DNA from 2 places in the Providencia sp. PROV200 genome. Region 1 is predicted to be linked to the other one. Evidence: predicted binding sites of a transcription regulator. Region 1 holds the regulator's gene; the other holds the start of a gene.
The links. Region 1 encodes Fur, which represses iron uptake genes when iron is present. Its sites were predicted from a motif close to ATAATAATGAGAACNACTATCAA; they were not measured.
Positions count from the first base shown of each region.

Region 2: the regulator Fur is predicted to act here: its motif matches at 3,060-3,082, upstream of M1E86_RS05510 (TonB-dependent hemoglobin/transferrin/lactoferrin family receptor).

Region 1 is NZ_CP096307.1:1,370,185-1,374,771, forward strand. Features, by position in the region: gene chiP (chitoporin ChiP) at 133-1,530, shown strand; gene M1E86_RS06095 (bactofilin family protein) at 1,697-2,230, opposite strand; gene fur (ferric iron uptake transcriptional regulator) at 2,866-3,315, opposite strand; gene fldA (flavodoxin FldA) at 3,586-4,113, opposite strand; gene ybfE (LexA regulated protein) at 4,268-4,561, opposite strand.
Region 2 is NZ_CP096307.1:1,236,392-1,240,978, forward strand. Features, by position in the region: gene uvrB (excinuclease ABC subunit UvrB) at 1-93, shown strand, start outside; gene M1E86_RS05495 (gluconeogenesis factor YvcK family protein) at 319-1,227, opposite strand; gene M1E86_RS05500 (RNA polymerase sigma factor) at 1,520-2,017, shown strand; gene M1E86_RS05505 (FecR family protein) at 2,020-2,961, shown strand; gene M1E86_RS05510 (TonB-dependent hemoglobin/transferrin/lactoferrin family receptor) at 3,097-4,587, shown strand, end outside.

The DNA of each region.
Region 1 (4,587 bases):
ATTCGCGTTGCAAAAAATAGGCTAAATACATCGCAAGAGGCATAACTCATTGTGAATATTTAGATTTAAATGGAAAGTTAAATCGTATTTCGGCCGAAAAATAAAATTAAAAAATATTAGAGGAATACAAGAATGGTTAATAAAAATGTCAATACTGGCAGGAAATTGCTCGTCTTAAAAATTGCGATTGCGATGCTTCCTATCGGTTATCAGCCTATCATGCATGCAGAACAATTTCTTGAGGATTCAAAACTTACTGGTGGTCTTTATTACTGGCAGCGAGATCGTTCACGTAAAGATTTAGACCCAAATAGCGATAAATATAAAAAATATGCAGATAATCTTAAGCACTCAACATTTAATGCGAGTCTCGATTTTTCATCCGGTTATTTCCAAGACATCATCGGGCTTGATTTAGCCGGTTTTACTGCCATTGAGTTATCAAATAGTGGGCCTGCTGCGCCAAATGAAATCGGATTTAGTGATGCAAAATCACGTTGGGATGAAAAATGGACCGGGGATCGCAGTGGTGTGACTTTCTATAAGGCCGCTGCAAAACTAAAATATGGCCCTTTCTGGGGGAGAGGAGGCTATATTCAACCAACGGGACAAACTCTATTAGCTTCCCACTGGAGCTACATGCCTGGGACATACCGCGGGTTAGAGGTAGGTGGGGTGTTTGATTTTGAGCAAAATGGCGAGCTGAGCATGTCCTATATGTGGACCGACCGCTATAAAGCGCCTTGGTACCGTAGTATGTATGACTTTCGTGAAGCGGATGGTAAAACTGGGATCAGCTATTTATACTCAATTGGCTTTAAATATGACTTTAAAAACAATCTAGTTCTTGAAGGTGCATATGGGCAAGCTAAAAGTTATATGGATCAATATTTTGCCAAAGTTTCTTATGCGGCTCCTGTTGTAGGTCGTGATTTACGTATGTCTTATCAATTTTATGGAGCAAAAGACAAGGTTTCAGACGGCGGAGTTAACGATGTTTATGACGGCTTAGCTTGGTTGCAAGCGATGACATTAGGTTACACTTACGATGAGTTTGATTTTAAAGTTGAGGGAACCTATGTAAAAGCTAAAGGTAATCAAGGTTATTTCCTACAGCGTATGACCCCTGGTTGGGCAACATCAAATGGCCGCATGGATATCTGGTGGGATGGCCGTTCAGACTGGAATGCTAATAATGAAAAAGCCGTTATGGCGGGTGTTATGTATGATTTAAAAAATTGGGATTTAGCTGGATGGAAGGTTGGAACCTCATATATTTATGGATGGGACGCTAAACCAAGTACGAATAGCCAATATGCTCAAGATGTACGCTTAAAAGAAAGTGCATGGAACTTTGATATTTTATATACCGTGCAGTCAGGTAGAGCAAAAGATACACTATTTAAGCTGCATTTTACCAAGTATGATAATCATACAGATATTCCGAGCTATGGCGGTGGTTACGGAAATATCTTCCAAGATGAAAAAGATATTAAGTTTATGGTGATGATGCCATTTACTGTATTTTAAAGTATAAAATATTTTAGTCACAATGACTGCTATAGGGGAAACCATGGCAGTCATTAAAAGGTATTACCTTATATTTTTAATAATGAATGGGATATTAGCGTAAGGATAAATGCCTATATTAAAGCTTAAAAATAAGGTGAGTATTTTCACCTTATTTTTATTGTGATTATAAAGATGCATTATTTACACTTTCATTGAGTATCAAAGCGTCTTGTTTTAGTTTATCTTTTAATACGGTAACTTTTTCTGAATGATGAGCTGGATTTTTAACTTGTGCTTGACCAGATAAAATCCCACCTTTTTTAATCGATAAACTGCTGTAATGGATAGTACCGTGGATTTCTCCATTATTTTCAATACTGATAGTATCAGAGTGGCATTCACCTTCAATACGCCCATTTACCACCAGTTCTTTGCAGGTGATATTTCCTGTCACTTGGCCGTTTAACATGACTTTAACCGTATTATCTTTTCCGGTTATATTCCCAATGACTTTTCCATAGATATGCACTTGCTCATTAGAGGTTATATTTCCTTCAAAAACAACGTCCCTAGAGATAATTGTATTCGTTTTTTCTTCACTAATCGTTGGGGTTGATAGTGTGACTTGTTCTTCTATCTTTACAGTCACTTCAGGCTCATGACTTACCGAAGGGGGAGTCGCTGTAGGCGCGGGCTTGTTTTGTCTTTTGGTGAACATTTTACTTACCTTTTTTTGATTGAAGTGTACGATCAAGAACAGTATTGATAATGCAAACGAAAATAAGGCGCTAGTTAAATAACTAAAGAACCACCCTATTAAAGTAAGAAACCAGAAGAAAAAACTTGTATTGAGAAAAAGATATGTTTTTTTCATCAGTTAATCTCTTACAAATTGCTAAAGTACTCAATAAGTTTAGCCAATAAATACAATTACACATTTAAATTGTACGTTAACTTTATGACTACATTTGAATCACTAACTCTCTAATTTAGAGTTAAAATTATAGTAAGGTAATTAAATAATTTTAAATAGTATGAAATGATAGAAATCATCTATGATGTTATTTATATACCACATTGATTGGTAAAGCATAATTCTAGATAACAAATTATAATTATCCGTGAAATAATATAAAGATTTTGATTTGAATTGCAACTATTAAGGTTTTTAATAAAATTCGTATTATCGGCGAGATCTAGTGGTAAATAGTTATGTTTAGGTTATTCACTAGGAATTATCACTAATAGAGTGTAAGAGTATCAATACTTAAAATAAAAAACCCCGATAAAATTGTTTTATCAGGGTTTTGGCATTTTTAACCATTACGTTTCATCAACGATGGTTGAATACTGTTACTCTTTGGCTTCGTGTGCGTCAGCATTGTCACGGCAATCGCCATCTGCGCAATGACCATATAGATATAAACTATGGTTAGATAGTTTAATGCCATGGCGAGCAGCGATATTTTTTTGGCGGGTTTCAATGGATTCGTCAGTAAACTCAATCACTTTTCCACAATCTAAACAGATTAAATGGTCATGGTGATGTTGCTGGGTTAATTCGAATACAGATTTACCACCCTCGAAGTTGTGACGGGTAACGATACCGGCATCATCAAATTGGTTCAATACGCGGTATACGGTTGCTAACCCGATCTCTTCACCCATATCGATCAGCTTTTTATAGAGATCTTCCGCACTGACGTGGTGGCACTCAGGCTCTTGAAGTACTTCCAAAATTTTTAATCTTGGAAGAGTGACTTTGAGTCCAGCATTTTTCAATGCTTTATTGTTGTCTGTCATGCGGGTTTTGTCCTGTATCTTAAATCATAAATTTAACAATAATGAGACATTTTTAACATCAATACAGTTGTCTTCTAAACTGATTTACAATTATAGGCATGGAAAATAAAAATAGAAACCATGCATTGTCTCATTATTTTGATAATCTCGTGAGAACCTATCCTATTAGGATACCTTATCGGTTATTTTAGATTATGCCACTGGCTTAGATGATTCATTTTGTGCAAAACAGTGGCGTAACCTATGGGTAAGGGTTCTTTACATGACCTATTAGCCTAAAATTTCAGCTAAAGACATTTCTTCAGAGATTTGTTTTACCCATGCATCAACACGTTCATCAGTTAGCTCAGGTTGACGATCTTCATCAATCGCTAAACCAATAAAGTGGTTGTCATCTGCCATGCCTTTGGATACTTCAAAGTGATAACCTTCAGTTGGCCAATGACCAACAATAACTGCACCACGAGGTTCGATAATATCGCGGATCGTACCCATTGCATCACAGAAATATTCAGCGTAGTCTTCTTGGTCTCCGCAACCAAATAAGGCGACAAGTTTACCTTCGAAATCAATTTCTTCGAGAGTAGGGAAGAAATCATCCCAATCACATTGGGCTTCACCATAATACCAAGTTGGAATACCGAGAAGTAGAATGTCAAAAGCTTCAATATCTTCTTTGCTACATTTTGCGATATCGTGAACTTCTGCTACATCTTTGCCTAATCTTTCTTGGATCATTTTGGCAATATTTTCTGTGTTACCTGTGTCACTTCCGAAGAAAATGCCTATGACTGCCATAAAGTGATTAACCTCTTGTTTTTCTAAGAGAGCTAGAGGTGATAACTCGCCTTCTAGAGCCCATTTAGAACGAAAATAGATAGAATATTACGCCTTATTTTGGCGAAAAAATGTTGCTAAGTCTGTCAAATTTGTGTGATTTACCAAGATAACGCTATTTGAGTATTGATGTATCAACATGCTCAAGTTGTGACATTAAAATTTCTTCGATCAATTCACTACGGCTTATATTTTTATCTTCAGCTAACTGATTCAATACCGCGACAGCTTCTTCGTTCAGTTTCAATTCAACTCTGCGCAATCCTTTCACTTTATCTCGTTTCAGTTGGTTGCGTTTGTTGATCCTTAATTGTTCATCCCGTGATAGCGGGCTTGTTTTAGGTCGCCCAGGCCTTCGTTCCTCAGCGAACAAATCTAGCGTAGTTCGGTCTGTTTGTTCTTTTGCCATGTTTATAACTGCTAAAAGGGTGTGCC
Region 2 (4,587 bases), 130 kb from region 1:
TATAAGCATGCTCAAGACCTTGAATTTGAAGCGGCAGCGCGAGTCCGAGATGAATTGCAGGAGATACGCTCCCAGTTTATCGCTAATTCCTAATTTTCATCATTTTCTTCATACTTCACGCTGTAGGGGGTTGGTTTCGTTCAGTCACTCGGGTCACATATTTATGTATGCTCCCCGAGCTGCCTTCACTTGCCGCCTACCCACAACGCAAAGTATTTTGAAAATAGATTTAGTGGAAATATGGGAAACATGGGAAACATAGGGCTAATTTTAGGGAAGGTTTTCCGCTGCGGGTATTTAGCAGCGGAATAAGAAAAATTATAGCAAGTTGATGGTTTCTTCGATGGCTTGTAGTAACAGCTTTCTATCATGGCGATAGGGAATATCGTCAGCTTCGAGTACCCGTTGGATTATTTTACGCTCAGGGCTGATATTGCTTGTTTGTGTGCGAGGACCTAAGATCAACGCATCTATTTTTTGGCAGCCAATATAATGTTCCATCATTTTTAGTTTTTCAGGCAAAGACAGTTTTGCAGCTGGGGAACTGATTTCTTTTGCTAAATTGCCAATATAAATCATTGGGGCTTTACATTCGCGCAGTGCAGCCGCAATTTCATCCAAAAGCAGTAATGGCATTAAACTGGTAAAAAAACTGCCAGGGCCGATAATAATTAAATCTGCTTGGTGGATGGCTTGTAAGGCTTCTTTCGTTGCCTTGACGGTCGGGTACAAACGTAACACTTGTGGGATTTCATGTAAGGCATCAACATTCACCTCACCGTATACTTCATTGCCCATTTCATCGATAGCCATTAAATCAACAGGAGACTCCGACATTGGGATCAACTGCGCATCAACTTTTAGCATATTGCGGATAAGATTTATGGCTTCTAGCGGGCGTACACTTAGGTGGTCTAATGATTTTAACATTAAATTACCTAAATTATGGCCTGAAAGTTCGCCATTACCGCTGAAACGGTATTCAAACATCGCTGAAGCAATAGATGGCTCAGTAATTAGCTGATTCAAACAGTTACGCATATCTCCCCAAGCGATCCCGCCTTCGGAACGACGAATACGACCTGTAGAGCCTCCATTATCGGTTGTGGTGACAATACCCGTTAAACGAGAACCTAAAGAAGAAAGTGAAGACATCACGCGACCAAGTCCATGCCCGCCCCCAAGAGCGACAACATGCCTAAGATCCGCCAGACTGCAATTCGGCATAGTGTTCCTATATCAGTTAATTTCCAGTACTTATAAAAGCAAGTAAACCAGCGAGTTACGAAATGTGTTTTTTACACTAAAGCCCGTTTTATAGCGACTAAAATAAATTGGGCGTTAATCTATCATAAAACATCATTCTTAGCTTAAGTACTGTGACAAAAAACAATAAAAGAGAGGATTCTGTATTGATGTTGCCCTTAGACGGAAAAATACGCGCGAGAGTTTTCATTTTAAATTATTATCTATATTATGTAAATAATTCTCATTTTCATTGTTTATTTTGTGGATCAATATGTCTGATTCAGAATTACAGCGTCTGTTTGCTCGCCATTCGTCGTCGTTATGCCGTTATCTGAACATCTACCTTAAAGACCATAGTTTAAGTATGGATATCACGCAGGAAAGCTTTGCTCGGTTGGCCGAGTTGATGAAAAATCCCGCCATTCAAGATTTTGAGGCTTATTTGTATCGAATTGCGAAAAACCTGATGGTCGACCATTTCCGCCTACAGAAAAAACAACGATTAATGGCGATCAGTGACCAACAGTGGGAAGAGATCCCATCGCGGGTGAAAGGCCTTGAAGCTACCGTTATTTATGATCAACAACTAGAACAAATTCAGAAAATTATTCAAACTTTGCCATTCAGGACTCAGGAGATATTTCGCTTGCATCGAGAAGAAGGATTAACCCAAACGGAAGTGGCGCAGCATTTAAATATTTCATTAAGTACAGTCGAAAAACATTTAGCCAATGCATTGGCAATGCTAATTCATAAATGGAGAGACTAGTCATGAAGCCATCTGATAGTCCATCTGAAATTGAAAACAAAGCCGCAATGTGGGTTGTGAAAACAACGCATCGCGAGTTGACGCCGCAAGAGAATGAAGCATTTCAGTCTTGGCTCAATGCGTCAGAACAACATGTATCAGCTTACTACCGTGCTCGGCAATTATGGGCACTAACGGCGAGTAAACCGCGACAACAAACAGCAGAAAATCAACAGGCAATGAAAAAAAAGAGACGCCCTCGCTATGTTGGTTTATCGATCGCCGCGGCTGTGCTAGTGAGTGTGTTATCCATGTCAATTTGGTATTTTCAATATACACAGCAAGTGGATTACTATGCGAAAACCGGTGAAATACAGCATATCACCTTACCGGATGGTAGCCGTGTAGATCTCGACAGTGGCGCACAGTTGCAATTAGCGTTTAACTCGCAGTACCGGCAAGTCAATTTGTTACGGGGGCGTGCTTACTTCACCGTCGCACCCAAAACGAGTACGGAACCAAGGCCTTTTCAGGTTATGGCGAAAAATGGCATAACTCAGGCGCTTGGCACTGAATTTTCAGTTGATAATGAAAATAGCGAAGTGGCGGTCAGTGTTTACCAACACAGTGTAAAGGTGTCGCTATTATCAGGGCAGGAAATGGTTATTCCAGCAGGAAACGCCACACAATATCAGTCAGAGATAACACCTATGACTCCTATGGTTAACTCGCATTCTACAGTATGGCGCGAAGGGCAAATTATTTTTCAACAGAAAACATTTTCAGAAGTTATCGCTGCAATAAATCGTTACCGAGACAAGCAAATTATTTTGTTGGCTGATAAACGAGCAGATCACATTAGTGGTGTATTACAAATTAGCACGCTCGATAGTGGGCTAACGCATCTGGCATCATCGTACAATCTATCTGTTTATGAAATTCCATTTTTTACTTTAATTTATTGATTATAAATAATTAATATTGATGTAGATAAATAATGAATAATTTTTATAAAAATTTATTTACGGGTTTTCCTAATCCCTACGTCTTAACCTAAGTGATTATGATTTTTATTACCATTATCATTTTAGGGATGGGAAATGACTCAAAAAAAGCACCACTATAAAAAAGCAACACTTTGTGTTCACCTTGCATTATTTACGTTACCTGCATTTTCGTTCTTTAATCTAGCACAGGCAAACCCAGCGGTAGCGCCTACACAACAAGAAGTCGCCTTTTCTGTTGCAGCGGGCTCGCTTGAAAACAGCTTGCTTCAGTTCGCCCAGCAAGCAAAGGTAGAAATTATTATTCAGAGCCGAGAAATTAATGGTCTACAAAGTCAGGGCTTGAAGGGGAGCTTTACGCCACAGGAGGGGCTACGCCGATTAATCGGTTCAAACCCTGTGCAATATCAGTGGCAAAATAACCGGATTACTATTGAGCGTATTGCGCCTGCTACCAGTGATCCAGTGATTGAGTTAGACAATATTACCGTCACAGCAAGCCAGATCCAGCAAGGGGACTGGGTATATAACAGTCCATCGTCCGTCAGTGTGATCAGTAAAAAACAAATTGATGACCGCCCACCAAAGCACATAGCCGATGTGCTAGAACTCACGACAGGCGTCTATTCGAGTGTTAGCCAGCAAGACCCTTCCTTATCTGTGAATATCCGAGGGATACAGGATTATGGTCGCGTGAATATGAATATCGATGGTATGCGGCAAAACTTTCAAAAAAGTGGCCACGGGCAGCGCAATGGTTCTATGTATATCGATTCAGAACTGCTTTCTGGAGTGGAAATACAGAAGGGCAATACGAGTGGAATGGGGAGTGGTGGAACCTTAGGGGGAGTAGCGACATTCAATACGGTCAACGCGTCTGATTTTTTATCAAAAGATAAAACCTTTGGAGGAAAATTGCATGCGAGTACAGGGTCAAATAATACGCACTTTATTGGTAGCAGTGTGCTGGCATTAGGGAATGAAAAAGCGGATTTACTGTTTGCGGCAAGTGAACGGCGTCTTGGGGATTATAAACCGGGAACTCACGGTAATATTGGTAATATACGTGTCAACAATGGAGCCGGACATTACGATGAACTTGCGAACCAATTAAAGCACACTCGCATTAATGACAGTAATTACAGAATGACCTCTTATCTGGCAAAAGCCGGTTGGAATATCAGTGATGAGCAGCGTTTGCAATTTAATTACTTAGAAACCAAAGTGGCCACGCCAAATGCAGGAACATTAACGAACTTAGGTGGTACATGGCCCTACAAGTTAGGGTGGAAAAGTAGCGGTTTCAGTGATGTAACCGCCAAAAATTATTCTCTTGATTACACCCAATTTAGCGATAACCCATGGAGCACTGAGTTAAAGGGAAAAGTGTATTTTGTTGATACAAAAGACAACACAGACACCTATTCCACAAGCCAAATTTATAATAATGGCTACCAGATGGACACGCGAGTCAAAACGGTAGGGGTACAGCTTGAAAACCATTCAGAAGTTGAATTTAACCATAACAATGTATTAAAAGCACATTATGGTTTGGAAACCTTTCAAGACAAAGCGAGTAGTAGTTCA